One region of the Clostridium sp. LY3-2 genome, then DNA from elsewhere that is predicted to be linked to it. Evidence: riboswitches for the same ligand, from Rfam matches in the RefSeq annotation. Region 1 holds a riboswitch; each other region holds the start of a gene.

The links. Region 1 has a riboswitch for lysine ahead of lysA (diaminopimelate decarboxylase). Riboswitches for the same ligand answer to the same signal wherever they lie in the genome.
Region 2: linked by a shared signal. The riboswitch ahead of M4I33_RS08885 (Na+/H+ antiporter NhaC family protein) and the one ahead of lysA (diaminopimelate decarboxylase) in region 1 are both predicted to bind lysine.
Region 3: linked by a shared signal. The riboswitch ahead of M4I33_RS00275 (APC family permease) and the one ahead of lysA (diaminopimelate decarboxylase) in region 1 are both predicted to bind lysine.

Annotation. Positions count from the first base shown of each region.
Region 1 covers NZ_JAMDLQ010000010.1:133,558-138,754, forward strand. Annotated here, with positions in the region: gene M4I33_RS02675 (hypothetical protein) at 1-1, shown strand, start outside; gene lepB (signal peptidase I) at 332-844, opposite strand; gene lysA (diaminopimelate decarboxylase) at 871-2,166, opposite strand; lysine riboswitch at 2,328-2,496, opposite strand; gene M4I33_RS02690 (hydrolase) at 2,581-3,261, opposite strand; gene M4I33_RS02695 (DUF1576 domain-containing protein) at 3,424-4,677, shown strand; gene M4I33_RS02700 (hypothetical protein) at 4,667-5,020, shown strand; gene M4I33_RS02705 (HD domain-containing protein) at 5,024-5,197, shown strand, end outside.
Region 2 covers NZ_JAMDLQ010000025.1:115,823-121,019, forward strand. Annotated here, with positions in the region: gene M4I33_RS08870 (dicarboxylate/amino acid:cation symporter) at 1-439, opposite strand, end outside; gene M4I33_RS08875 (ACT domain-containing protein) at 639-1,079, shown strand; gene M4I33_RS08880 (aminopeptidase P family protein) at 1,128-2,384, shown strand; lysine riboswitch at 2,470-2,647, shown strand; gene M4I33_RS08885 (Na+/H+ antiporter NhaC family protein) at 2,760-4,472, shown strand; gene M4I33_RS08890 (Hsp20 family protein) at 4,606-5,037, shown strand; gene M4I33_RS08895 (aminopeptidase P family protein) at 5,150-5,197, shown strand, end outside.
Region 3 covers NZ_JAMDLQ010000005.1:946-6,142, forward strand. Annotated here, with positions in the region: gene M4I33_RS00270 (glycosyltransferase family 2 protein) at 1-321, opposite strand, end outside; gene M4I33_RS00275 (APC family permease) at 547-1,887, opposite strand; lysine riboswitch at 1,957-2,132, opposite strand; gene M4I33_RS00280 (sigma-70 family RNA polymerase sigma factor) at 2,318-2,884, opposite strand; gene M4I33_RS00285 (potassium channel family protein) at 2,978-3,730, opposite strand; gene M4I33_RS00290 (uracil-xanthine permease family protein) at 3,896-5,197, opposite strand, start outside.

The DNA of each region.
Region 1 (5,197 bases):
ATTATTCTTAGACTAACCCTTAATATAGATCTATCCTAAGAGCTTGTCCATCTAACTTCTACTTGTCTACTACGATCAAATTTTTATAGTTTGTCTAAATATTTTTTACTTGTCCAAAATTTCAAAAATTTAACCCTATATAGCGAAAATCCCTTGTACCAATAATATTTCGTAACAATGGTGTAGTTTTTTTAAATTGCTAACTTATAGTTATTACCTATACTCTATTATTTTAAAGTGAATTTCTACACCTTATGTCACCTTCACGTTTTTTTCAATTAAACTTTCACATTTAAAATAAAAAAAGCCTCTATATTAAATAGAGACATTTTCATTCTATACTTCCCATCTTATTAAAAGGGTATATTCTAATTTGTGCTTTCCCTTTTATAGCTTCTTTTTTAATATAAGGATTATCCCAATACCTCGCATCTTTAGAGTCTGCTCTATTATCTCCTAAAAAAAGATAAGAGCCTTCTGGAACTTCAAAATGTTCGTTTGTTTCTTTTGGAAACTTAACATAATCCTCTTCAATTTCTTTTCCATCTACAAAAACTTTTCCTGATTTAATATCTACTGTTTCTTTAGGTAACCCTATAACCCTTTTAATATAAACTGAATTTTCAAAGTTTGAATCAAAAATTAAGATATCTCCCCTTTTTATATTTTCAAAATTATAAATTCTACTAGCTACAAACTTATCCCCAGGTTCTATAGTAGGTTTCATAGAACCTGTAGGAACTTCAATATTAAACACTAAAAATTTGTTTATAAGTATAGCAATAGTTATAGCTAATGCTACAGGAAAAAACCACTCTAAAAATACCTTCTTAACCCCATTCATAAATAACCCTTTCAAAAATCTATAAATTAGATTACTTCATTTTTAATGATGTCTTCATAGCTCTCCCTTTTACAAACTAATTTAGCCTCTCCATCCATAACAGAAACTACAGCACCTTTTGGAATTTTGTTGTAATTGCTTGCCATAGAAAAACAATAAGCGCCAGTTGTAGGTATAGCTATTATATCTCCACTATTAATTTTAGGTAATCTTATATCCTTTATTAGAATATCACCTGACTCACAGCATTTTCCGCATATAGTCACTTCTTCTGTGATATCATCTAAAACATTATTAGATACTATGCATTCATATTCTGCATCATAAAGTGCAGTTCTTATATTATCTGTCATTCCACCATCTACAGATACATATTTTCTTACATCTTTTATATCTTTTATAGACCCTGCAGTATAAAGAGTTGTTCCTGCGTTCCCTACTATAGATCTACCAGGTTCTATAACAAGATTTGGAATTTCCATATTTAGATTATGACATACTTTTCTAGTTTTTTCCAATATAGCGTTGCAATATTCTTTTATTTTTTTTGGAGTGTCTCCTTCTACATAGTAAATTCCAAACCCTCCACCTAAATCTAGGTCTTTGATTGTATGCCCTGTTTCTTCTTTTATATCGTTAATAAAATTTAGCATAATTTCTGCAGCATCTTCAAAAGGCTCTAATTCAAATATCTGAGACCCTATATGACAATGAAGACCTGAAAGTTCTATGTTTTCATAACTTAAAACTTCTTTAACTGAATTTATAATATTATTATCTAAAGGAGTAAATCCAAATTTTGAATCTATCTGCCCTGTTTTTATATATTCGTGAGTGTGAGCTTCAACTCCTGGAGTTATTCTCATGTACACTTTTTGAATTTTGTCGTATTTTTTAGCTATTTTATCTAGGTTTTCTATTTCGTACATGTTATCAACAACAAATACTCCTACCCCTAGTTTTATTCCAAGTTCAATTTCTTCTAATGTTTTGTTGTTACCGTGAAATAACACTTTTTCTAATGGAAATTCAGATCTATATGCAGTATACAGTTCCCCACCTGAAACTACATCTAAATAAAGACCCTCCTCTTTTATAATCTTACACATCCAGCCTGTTATAAAGGCTTTCCCAGCGTAAGTTACCCTGTTTCCATTTTCCTCACATTTAAAACTATTAAAAAACTCTTTGCAGTTTTCTCTAATTAGTCCCTCATCCATAACATATAAAGGAGTTTTAAACTCCCTTGTAAGTTCCGTTGCTTTTACGCCCCCAATTAATAATTGATTTTCCTCTGTTTGCATACTACCAAATAATTTCATAGATTTTTCCTCCACTCTACTAAATTAAAACAAAACGTCACAGTTTAAAAAACTGTGACGGGTAATATCGTGTAATAAAGGTTCTAGAAATCCATTTATAAATATACTTTGCTTATTGATATATGCAACTTAAATATTTTTATAAAAGCATTTTACTAGCTCTCCTCTGTAGCACTCCACGTTATGTGACAGTTATGTACATATTATGCACATACCCAGCAATAAAATCTTGCAAAAATTTTAAAGCTTCGGCTATTGCTCCTTTCACTACTAATAAACGCTTGCCAGCTCTTAGCAGTTACTCTTAACTCTAGCACCTCTACCCTAGGTTTGTCTTCTTTTACCATTTTATTCAACTTTTATTCATTATGATACCATATTTAAAAATTAATTCAATACTTTTTTTTATTTTATTTAATTTCCCTCTTCTCTTTCTCTATAAATATCCATCCTATCACTCATAATTTCACTTGAATGTCTAGGTGTATATGTTATTGCATTTGCACCAGCTTCAATAGTTTCTTTTATAGTCTCGTCAGTCGGTCCCCCTGTTGCAATAATTGGGAAAAATGGAGCAATACTTCTAATTTTTTTAACTATATTTACTGTGTTTGCTCCTCCTGATACATTTAATATAGATGCACCAGAATTTATTCTAGCTTCTATATCTTCTTCTTCTGATACTACTGTAACAATTAAAGGCACGTCTATAGTTTCAGCTATCTTTTTAACTATATCATTTGGTGTTGGTTGGTTTACAACAACTCCAATAGCCCCTTTAAATTCTGCATCTAAAGCTAAGTTTATTACCCTTATACCACTTGTAAGTCCGCCACCTACGCCACAAAACACAGGTATATCTGCAGCTATCATAATAGCTTCTGTTATCTTTGGTTGTGGTGTAAATGGATAGACTGCAATTACAGCATCAGCATCAGTATTTTTAATCATTGCTACATCCGTGGAGAACAATATCGATTTAATCCTTCTACCAAATATGCTAATCCCACTACAGTCTCTAATTACTTTTGGAAGTCTAACCATATGGCTTCTTAAAACGCCATTAAACTCCGGTACAAACTTTTCCCTTTTCATCCAAATACACTCCTTTTCTTTCAAATTGGCTTAAACTTTATTATATACCCTAATTATCTCTTTGAAAATATTTTTTTCTCCTAAATCCACATTTTTTCTAGCAAATACTCCATTCCTTTAATATAATATTATTAAAGCTATTTTTTTTGGAGGTGCTTATTATTGAATTTAAGGAGTAAGTTTTCTAATCCTTATCTCGTATTTACCATTATATACCTTTTTATGATTATTGTCGCATTTTTTTTAGATAGTCCGTATGAGATTCTAAACGGTCTAAAAAATATAATACTTACACCAGATATACTTATAACAGATTATATCGAAATTGGTGGTGTAGGGGCGACTCTTGTAAACGCAGCTTTAACTAGTTTAATCTGCACATTTATCCTTATAAAACTTAAAATCAAAGCAAACGGTTCTACAATCATAGCTCTTTGGCTTATGACAGGATTTTCGTTTTTTGGTAAAAATCTTTTGAATATTTGGCCGATAATGATAGGTGTTGCACTTTTTGCAAGATATCAAAAGCAACCCTTACTTAACTATTCCTTAGTTATGATGTTATCGACTACACTAGCTCCAACTTCAAGTCAACTTTCATTTGTTTCTGATAATATTTTTGTAAGTTTAGCTTGTGGTTCGGTTCTTGGGATATTTATAGGGTTTATTTTATCGCCTATTGCTACCCATTGTATTTCAGCACACGGTGGCTTTAACCTTTATAATATAGGTTTTGCAAGTGGGCTTTTAGCAACACTTGTTATGTCTGCTTTTAGATCTTTTGGAATAAATTTTGAAGCTAGATTAATTTGGGATAGAGATAATTCACTTATTTTATCTATTCTATTAATTATTATATGTATTTATTTAATAATAATCGGGTTTTATATTGGAAATAATAACATAAATAACTTAAAATCTTTAGTTAAACATCCTGGAAGATTAGTTTCTGACTTTTATATTCTTTACGGAGGAACAGCTTATATAAATATGGGGCTAGTTGGAATTTTTTCAACCCTATATATTTTAGTTTTAGGCGCTGATATAAACGGACCTATTATAGCTGGAATTATGACAATCATGGGCTTTGGGGCTTTTGGTAAACACTTAAAAAATATAATCCCAGTAATGCTAGGTGCAACTCTTGCAGCTATTATTTATCCAGAACCAGTTTATAGTCCTAGCCTTTCTCTTGCAATACTTTTTAGTACTTGCCTTGCTCCTATATCTGGTAAGTTCGGATACAAAATAGGTATACTTTCTGGAATACTTCACGTATTTTTAGTTATGAACGTTGGCTACTTACACGGAGGTTTAAACCTTTATAATAATGGTTTAGCAGGAGGCTTAGTCGCAATGATACTTATACCTTTAATTACAACATTTAAAAAGGACGTGAAAAAAGATGAAGTTTAAAATCGAAAGAAATCTAAAAATAATCAACGAATTAATGTCTTATTGTTATCATTATGATTGCAAAAACGTAACTGTAAATATGCACACAGCAGAAGATAATGCCTTTTCTAATATTTATATAGAGGCAATAATATACGACTTTAAAGAAGAACCTTTAGAGATGCTAAAAAATTCATTAAACACTCAAAGGCAGCACGAAATAGAAGAGTATTATTGGCACTTAGGTGGAGATAGCGAATTTGATTCTGCTTTAACTTTAGTTGGAATGATGGTAGATACGGCTAATGTTTCTTACACAGATAACTTACTTAGAATTGATATTTTAAGAAAAGAAGGTGTTTAAACTTTGGATAAAGATATTATAATAAGTAAAACACGTGACTTTGTATACGAAAAACTAAAAAACGAAGGAAGTGGGCACGACTTTTTTCATATCGAGAGAGTTTATAACCTTTCTTTAAAGCTCGCTAAAGAAGAAAATGCGGACGAATTTATAGTAAGTTTAACTGCACTCTTACAC
Region 2 (5,197 bases), on a different contig from region 1:
AAGCTATCCCAAGCCCTAGTAAAAATGCTACTAAAAGAGCAGTCATTACTGGCATTATTGGGGGCATGTCCACCACAAAATAAGGAGATAGTAAGCTCTCTTCAGGGTTTTTAGCATTGCCTATATTTTGCATTTGTGAAATAAACATAGGAAATGTTTTTGAAGAGACAAAGTATGAAATAAGACCAGCGATTATAGTTGATCCGTAAGCAAAAATCGTAGTAACTCCAAGCATCTTTCCAGCTGAAGAACCAAGATCTGCTATACCTGAAACAACAAAACCTAATATTATTAATGGTATTATAAATCCTAAAAAGTTTCCAAAAATTGAGTTAAAGGTTACAAATATCCTCACGAATTCTTTAGGCATAGTAGAGCCTATTAAAACTCCTAAAATTATGCCGATTATTAATTTCGGAATGAGACCAAATTTTTTCATATGTTTTCCTCCTATACACAAGTGTCTTTTATATGATAACATATAAGTATATAAAAATACATAATATATTTTAAAATAATAAAATTTCTAGTAAATAAAAGGAAAAATATATTGCTATAAAGAATATTAATATATTAAAGTAAAAACTATGGGGATTATATATTTAAATAATAAATAAAAAGAATTGGGGGCTAAAATTATGGAAGAAGAAAGATTTTATGTGGTAAACGAATCAGTTTTACCTGATGTATTCTATAAAGTTATAGAAGTTAAGGAGCTTATACATACAGGCAAGGTTAAGGACATCTCAGAAGGTGTAAAAAAAGTAGGTATAAGTAGAAGCACGTATTATAAATATAAGGATGCAGTATATCCAATGTCAGATGGGGTAAATAGTAAGAAGATAACAATAGTTTTATTATTAGAACATAAAGCTGGGGTTTTATCTAAGGTATTAGACTTTATTGCAACTAATAAGTTAAATATTTTAACAATTAATCAAGATATTCCTATAAACATGACAGCTAATGTTACAATAACATTAGACGTATCAAAGATAAAAGGTGATGTTAAAAAATTCTTATTTAAAGTAAATGAATTTGAGGGAGTAGTTAAAGTTAGGGTACTTGCAGTAGAATAAAATTAAATATTAAATATATAATCTTTTAAAGGAAGAAGGAATGGCAAATTGAAAAAAGAGGTATTTCTAAGAAACAGAAAGCATTTATTAGAAGACATATGTGATAATTCTCTTGTAATCTTATTTGCAGGGAATGCACCTAAAAAAACAGCAGATGAGAGTTATAGTTTTACGCCAAACAGAAACTTTTATTATATGACAGGGATAGATGAAGAAGATCATATATTCTTAGCATATAAAAAAGATGATCAAATAATAGAAAAGATGTTTATAAAAGAGATAGATGAAGAAAGAGAGAAATGGCTAGGTAAGACTATAAGAAAAGAAGAATTAGAAGAAAAAAATGGAATTAAAGACGTTTCATATTTAGGAGAGCTTAAAGGTTACTTAAATAAAATTATAGGTGAAAGTGAAGATATAAATATTTATCTTGATTTAGAAAGAGATAGTTTTGATTCACTTCCAAGTATAGCTAGCACCTTCTCAAAAAAATTAAAAAATAAATATCCTAGTGTAGTTATAAAAAATATCTATCAAAAGTTTGCAAGTCTTAGATTAGTTAAATCAGATGAGGAAATTGATGAAATGAGAAAAGCTATAGCTATAACTATAGAGGGTGTTAAGTCACTTATGACTAATATAAAACCTAACTTAAAAGAATATGAAATGGAAGCTTATTTTGAGTTTGAATGTAGAAGAAGAGGCGTTTTTGACTATGCTTTTAAAACTATAGCAGCAGCTGGAAAAAATGCAACAGTTCTTCACTACGTAGATAATGATGATACATTAAAAGATGGGGACTTAATGTTATTTGATTTAGGAGCTCAATTTAATTACTATAATGCTGATATATCAAGAACTTTCCCTATAAACGGCAAATTTTCAAAAAGACAAAAGGAAGTTTATGAAGCAGTTTTAAGAGTAAATGAAAAAGTTATAAAAGAGCTAAAACCAGAAGTTAGCTTTTTAGAGATAAATAGTTTAGCTAGAGACTGGATTGCAGAAGAATGTATAAAACTTGGATTAATAAAAGATAAATCAGAAGTTTCTAAATACTATTTCCACAGTATAGGTCACAGCTTAGGGTTAGATACTCACGATATAGAAAATCCAGGTAGAAATACAATTCTTAAACCAGGTATGGTCTATACAGTAGAACCAGGAATCTACATACCAGAAGAAGGTATAGGAGTTAGGATAGAAGATGACGTGTTAATCACATCTGGTGGGAATGAAGTTCTTACTAAAGATATGATTAAAAGCGTAAATGAAATTGAAGATTTTATGAAAAAAAGACAAAACTAGTTATTTTAAATGATAAAGTGTTAAAAAACCGTTGCAAAAAATAACAAAGTACTATACAATTAACTTAATTAATAAGTGAATAATTTGAAGAGATAGAGGCGCGGCCTTTAAGAGTAGTCTTATGGAGTTTAAGCAAACTTTGAAGTAAGATAAAAGGAAATGCCGCCGAAGGAAGTTAGATAAGCTTTAATCTACTATCCTGGGTTTATGCATAATATGCATAAGACTGTCACAGATTAAATTTGTGTTGAGCTATCATTCAATGGATTCTACGGAAACTGTAGAACCTTGAGTGCTATCTCAAGGTTCTTTTTAATATATAAAAATATTAGAGCCTTACAAATATTCACAAAATAAAAAGAGGGGGCTTTAAATATGAGAAAAAGCAGAAATTATTTATTATTTTTATTAACTTTCGTTCTTGTAATAGGAACAGGGGTGACGGTGTTTGCAGCTGAGGTAGACCCTGGCACTTTAAATTCAGAGAACTATGGAATTTTAACTATAATTCCACCGCTAGTAGCTATAATACTAGCATTTATAACTAAAAATGTAGTCATATCGTTATTTGTAGGAACGATAGCTGGGTGCTTTATGCTACAGCTTGTAGATAATGCATTTTTACCATCTATTTTAGGATCATTTTTAGATTTTATTCAAAGAGTTTTAAACTCACTTGCAGACCCTTGGAATGCAGGAATAATAATTCAAGTTTTAGCAATTGGAGGAGTTATAAATCTAGTAGCTAAAATGGGAGGGGCAAGAGCTATAGCAGAAGCCCTTGCAAAGAGAGCAAAAACACCTAGAAGTGCACAAATAGTAACTTGGTTTTTAGGAGTTTTAGTATTTTTTGATGATTATGCAAATTCACTTATAGTTGGACCTATAATGAAACCTGTAGCAGATAAACTTAGAATTTCTAGAGAAAGACTTGCATTTATAATAGATGCAACAGCAGCACCTATAGCAGGGCTTGCTATAATTTCAACTTGGATAGGATTAGAAGTAGGACTTATAAACGATTCATTTACTCAAATAGGTATGAATGTAGATGCTTTTGGAGTATTTTTACAAACTATACCTTATAGATTTTATAATATTTTAATTTTAGCATTTGTAGTTATTACATCACTTATGCTTAGAGATTTTGGACCTATGAGAAAAGCTGAAATAAGAGCAAGAAAAGGAATAAAAGAACCAAAAGCAGAACTAGAAAATCTTACAACAGAAGATGAAATGCAAGTTAAAGAAGGTGTTAAATTAAGTGTTTGGAATGCAATAATACCGATAGGAACTCTAATAGTAAGTGCCCTTGCAAGCTTTTACTATAGCGGGTACACAGCTATTATGGGAGGAGAAGATAAGGCACTTATAGAACTTATTTCAAATTCACCATTTTCATTTAATTCAATTCAACAAGCCTTTAGTGCAGCAGATGCTTCAACAGCACTTTTCCAATCAGCAGTTCTTGCATCTATAGTTGCAATAGTTATGGCTGTAGCTAAAAAGATTTTTACAGTTTCAGAAGCGGTTGACGTTTGGGTTGATGGAATGAAAGGACTTATTATAACTGGTGTAATCTTATTACTTGCTTGGTCTTTAAGTTCAGTAATAAAAGATTTAGGAACAGCTAAATACTTAGTAACACTTTTATCAGATTCTATACCGATGTTCTTACTTCCAAGTATTATTTTTATACTAGGTGCAGTTATATCATTTGCAACAGGAACAGCATACGGAACTATGGGAATACTTATGCCACTTGCAATTCCTTTAGCTAATTCAATATCACCTGATATGGGATATATAGTAATGAGTACAAGCGCGGTATTAACAGGTGCGATTTTCGGAGATCACTGTTCACCTATTTCAGATACAACTATACTTTCTTCTATGGGATCTGGATGTGATCACATAGAACACGTTAAAACTCAAATGTGGTATGCACTTTTTGTAGCTGGATTTACAATACTATTTGGGTATATACCAGTTGGGTTAAATATACCAGTATATATAGTATTACCAGTAGCAATACTAGTAATGACTGTAGCAGTAAGATTTATTGGAAAGCCTGTAGATAATACTTAATAATTAGCTTAAAAAGAGAGTGCTATAACAGCACTCTCTTTTAATATCTTTAAAATACATAAACCTTTTTGTATCAAAAAACATCACATATAAATATATTATTATAGAGAAATATTATATAAAGGAGAAAATGATGTTTTTTACAAGTGGGGGCATATTTGGAGAAGTTTTTTCAGTAACGTTTGTTAATGATATTTTTCAAACTATAGATAGATTAGAAAGTTATAATGACGTGCCGATGATAGAATTAGATGATATAAAATTATTTATGAATGAGTATGATGATAAGTTTGTTATCGAGGGGTTATTCCCAGGGGTAGATAAAAGGGATTTAATAATTGATTATAAAGATGATTATATAGACGTTAAAGTAAAACTTGATAACTATATAAATTCTTTTGCAGATAATAGATTTAGAAGGACTTTTTACGTTCCAGATGTAGATATATCAAGACTTAATATATCTTATAAGAATGATGTTTTACATTTTGAATTACCTAAGTTATTACTTAAAAAATCAGAAGATGTTGAAATAATTGATATATATGATTATGAAAATGAATAATATATGGGAACTACACAAAATATAAGTGTGGTTCTTTTTCTTTTCACAGATATTTGTATTTTAAGTTAATATATGCAAAAATAATTATAAGAGATTTAAAGGGGGCATTGAATTGAAGACAAAAATGATAATTGAAAATTTAAGAAAAGAAATGAAAAAG
Region 3 (5,197 bases), on a different contig from region 1:
ACTTATAGCTACATATTCATCTTCTATTACATTTTTTAAATTTTCCGAACTAAAACTATCTAATTCCTCATCGCAATCTAAAAATAGCACCCACTCTGAGTTTGCTTTAGATATTCCAAAGTTTCTTATCTTTGAAAAATCATTTTCAAAATTCACTTTAAATACTTTATCTGTAAATGATTTTGCTATCTCTACCGTTCTATCTTTAGAACCTGTATCTACAACTATAATCTCATCTACAAAATCTTTAGCACTATTTATTGCATTAGAAATAAGTTTTTCTTCATCCTTAGCTATTATACAAAGACTGATTTTACCCATATCTTCCCCTCCTTAACATAAGTATATTGATGTAATTATATATTTATGCTAAAAGAGAATAATTAAAATAAAGGTATTAATTTTTATAACTTTGTATTTACTTTTAAAGGTTTTAATACTTTGAAAATATATCTTCTATAAATATTTAAGACGCAAAAAAACTACCTAAAATGAATCTTCCTTAAAACCCTTAAGTGATTAATTCAAAATTAGGTAGCTAATCTTTTAAATAATATCTGTATTTTGTGTATCTAATTTATTCTTGTGGTAGTTAAATATATAAAAAGGTACGCCGATTAACATAAGGATGAATCCCCACATTACTGTTTCTGCACCAGATCCATAAATAGTCCAAACAGAATAAATAAATGCTAATAAAGGAATAAATGCTCTCTTTACGAATATTCCAAAGTTAAACTTCTCACCTTTTTTAAACATTAGCATTATTTCAGCACAAGAAGTTAATAAATATATTGGTAAGAATGATAGCGTAGCAAGTAATGTTATAAAAGTAAATGCTGATACCATACTCTTTTGGAAATTCATAACTAATAATATATTAACTAAAACTGACCCTGCAATTAATGCATTAGCTGGTGTTTTATGAACTGGGTGAAGCTTTCCAAAGAATTTTGGGAATACTCCATCTTCTCCTGCTGCAAAAGCAACACGAGCTGTAGATAAAAGCCAACCTATTGTTGTACCTAATATACAAATTACAACTGCAATTGTTATTGGTCTACCGATTGATGAACCTAAAATATTTGTTAATATATCAGTAAGCGGTGCTTGACTTTGTGCAAGTTCAGCATTTGGCATAGCGCCCATACTTGCAACACTTATTAATATATAAACACAAGCTGCAATTATCATTCCGTAAATAGTACTCTTTTTAACGTTTTTCTCTGGATTTTTAATTTCACCTGCTGTAACACTTGCACTTTCTAGACCTACGAAAGCCCATAAAGTTGAAGTTGCTGCAAGAGGAATAGTATTTAATCCTTTTCCTGTTGGTATCATAGGTGTTATATTAGCTACATTAAAATGTAATAAAGCTACTACTACAAATATAGCAAAGAATGCAATTTTAAATACTGTTGCTATAGTTTGAAGTTTACCAGCTTGTTTAACACCAACAATATTGATTATTGTGAAAATCCAAAGCATAGCACTTGAAAAGATAATTGAATATAGTGGATTTGATAAAGCTGGTATAATAGCTGCACTATAACTTGTAAGAGCTACTAAAATAGCTGCATTTCCAATCCATGAACCGTTCCAGTATAACCATGCACATAAAAACCCTGCAAATTCTCCAAAGGCGTGTTTAGTATATTGGTAAGGACCTCCAGTAACTGTAAACTTTGATCCTAAGTTCGCAAAGGATAACGCTATAAGGATTGAACCTAATGATGTTATAACCCAAGCAATAATTGTTGCCATTGGCCCTGATAATTGCGCTAAGGTCGCTGGAAGCATAAATACTCCAGAACCTATCATGTTACCACAAACAAGCATGGTAGCCATAAACAGGCCAATCTCTTTTTTTAAATTTCTTTCTTCCATTTTTTCCTCCTAAGATGTCTAGGGTAAAAAAATAACCCAAAGGCTAGTCTTTGAGCTTGAATTACAAACAACAAAGATAGCACTCCACAAATTTTTTTGTGACAGTCTTGCATATATTTTATACAAAACCAGCGTATATTTTTAAAGCTTTATATATACACTTCGGCAACAATGCCTTTCATATTAATTCACTGCTGCTTTACTCCTTAATACTACTTTTCATTATTGCGACCTCTATCTTACCCAATATTTAATTCTACTACGTAATTGTAACAAATCTCAGAAAAATGTCAAATAGTATTATTATTTGTCTATAAAATTGTTTTTTAATAAATTATCTATTTATCAATTATCCATATAATAATTTTATATTTTGAAATTGTTTACAGTTTATTTATAATATACTTTTAATTATCTAGTCTTTTATCTATTATACATTTTTTAGTATAGCTTTTAATTTTTTACTTAATACTTTTTTTCTATATAAAATTTTATGATACGGAATATTTTTATTATCTGAAAAATTCTTAAGGCTACCTCTAGATTCATCTTTAATTAAATGCTTGCAAAGTTCTTTTTCTTCTATATCTAACTTTTCTATAGAGTCTAATAGCCTCTGAACTTCCATATTTTCCATATAAATCTTTTCAATAGTTTTCTCATCTTCTAATAAGTCTATTATTTCTAAGCCTTCTTCATTTGTTACATTTAAACTAGTAGTCTTTTTGTTTTCGTCGTTTTCCCTTCTACAAAGGTAGGCGAAATTATTATTTAAAGCAAACTTTAAATATGCTCCAAAAGAACTACTTTTTTCTTCATCAAATTCTTTTATAGCTTTTAATATAGTTAGTACCCCATATTGATATAAATCTTCAAACTCATACCCTACTATATACTTATACTTATTTAAATTTTTATATAAAAGTGGCTTATATTTATTAATAATAATATTTTTTGAAATTTCATCATTATTTTTAGCTTTTAAGATTAATTCCATACCTTTTTATTCCCCCTTAACTAATCTCTACATATATTATATATGTAAAACTTAGCTAAAAGTAGAAAAAATACGAACAAATGTTCGCATTTTTTATTCTTCTTTTAGGAACTCATAGAATTTTTTTAAAGTTTCTCGCTTTTCATCGCTTAATTCAGTTATATCTAAATATACTTTTTCATCTTCTTTCTTCAAATCACTATATCGATTTTTCTTAAGACCGATTATGTAAGTTGATATAGTTGAGGTTAACATAGATAAAAATCCTATTCCAGATAACATTAACATTACAGCAATAAGCTTTCCTTCTGCAGTACTTGGACTTACATCTCCATATCCTACAGTAGTTAATGTAACTAAACTTAACCAAAGAGCATCACTATAGCACTCTATGTTTCCTTTACCCTTTTCAAAGAAGTATATAGTAAAAGAACCTAAAGCTGTTATAAACCCAGTAAAAATTATTAATTGAAGAAATCCTGTAGAAAATAAAAATACTTTCATATTATCTAAAATCCTAAGTATATAAGTTACTACTCTAAGAAGTTTAAATATGCTTCCAAAGCTTCCACTAATAAAAAATTGAAAAGGAATTAACGCTATATAATCTATTTTATTTTTTCTTATAAATTTTAAAGGTTCTTTAACCAAAAAACATTTAATAATTCCATCTATTAAAAAAATCACATAGATTATGTTATCAGCCCTTTCTAAAAACATTGATTGCTCACTTGATACACCTTTATTAAAATTTAAAACCACGACTAAAACCGCTATAACTGATAAAAAACCTATGAAAATATCATATATTATTTCTATATTCTTGTTTTTTATAAACTCTTGCATTTAATTCACCCTTTATCCCCCTAATTAATTTATTAATAAGTCACATTTATATTTTAATACATATAATATAATGATTAAACCATTAGACCTCTTAAAATTAATATATCTCTTAAAATAAAAAACACCGTAAGCTATTAACTCTAGCTTACGGTGTTTTTATAAAATTTATGCAGTAACTTCTCTGTCATTAATATCTACTGATATTGAACTTTTCTTTGAAACTTCTTCTTCTACTTTTACAATTTCTGATTCCTCTTCTTTTTCTGATTCTTCCTTTAAAATTATATTAAGTAAAAGTGCAGTTATTGTTCCTGTTGTTATTCCTGATGAAAATACCATCTTTAAACCTTCAGGTAGTCCACTTATAAGTTCTGGTCTAAATGTTACTCCAAGTCCAAGCCCTAAAGAAGTTGCAATAATTAATAAATTTCTGTTATTTATATTTACCTTACTTAAAGTTTTAATTCCAGCTGCTGCAATAGTTCCAAACATAACTATTCCAACTCCACCTAGTACAGGTTGAGGCATTATGTTTATAAAAGCTGCAAACTTAGGTGAAAATCCTAAAAGGATAAGTAATATACCTGCCATAGTAGCAACTGATCTACTTGCATTTCTAGTTAAAGGAATTAATCCTACGTTTTGGCTAAATGTTGTGTTTGGAAAAGATCCAACTAGACCTGCTGCCATACTTCCAACACCATCTGCTAAAACTCCTCTTGATAATCTATCTTTACTTGAATCAACCTTTGATACTTCGCAAATTGTAGATAAACATCCAACAGTTTCTACTGTAGTTACAAAATATGCTGGAATAAATGCTAAAGCGTATGCTGGGTTAAAGTTTACTCCATATTCTAAAATTTTAGGAATTGCAAAGAAACTTGATTCTTTAACTAAAGTAAAGTCTACCATTCCAAGTCCTATACATAAAACATATCCTATTCCCATTCCAATTAAAATAGCTGCGCTACTAACTAAGCCTTTTCCGTATCTATTAATTAATAAAGTTATAATCATTACAAATAAAGCGATTGAAACATTTCTTAAACTGCCATAATCAGAAGAACCAACTCCTCCAGCTGCCCAGTCCATAGAAACAGGAAGTAAAGTAAGCCCGATTAGACAAACTACAGTTCCTATAACAAGTGGTGGGAAAAACTTCATTATTGGTCTTATAAAGAAGCTTAAAATAAATTCTAATAAAGAACCTAATATAGTCGCCCCTATTATTCCAGGTAAACCAGCAACTGAACCAACTGCAATTGAAGGTGCTACAAAAGTAAAGTCTGTCCCCATTACACAAGGAAGTTTTGAACCTACTTTTCCAATTCCCTTAGCTTGAAGTACTGTAGCTATCCCAGAGGCTAAAATAGAAGCACTTAAAAGTGCTGTAGATGTTGCACCATCAAAGCCAAGGGCTCCAGATACAACTAAAGGTACTGCTATAATTCCTCCAAAGGCTGC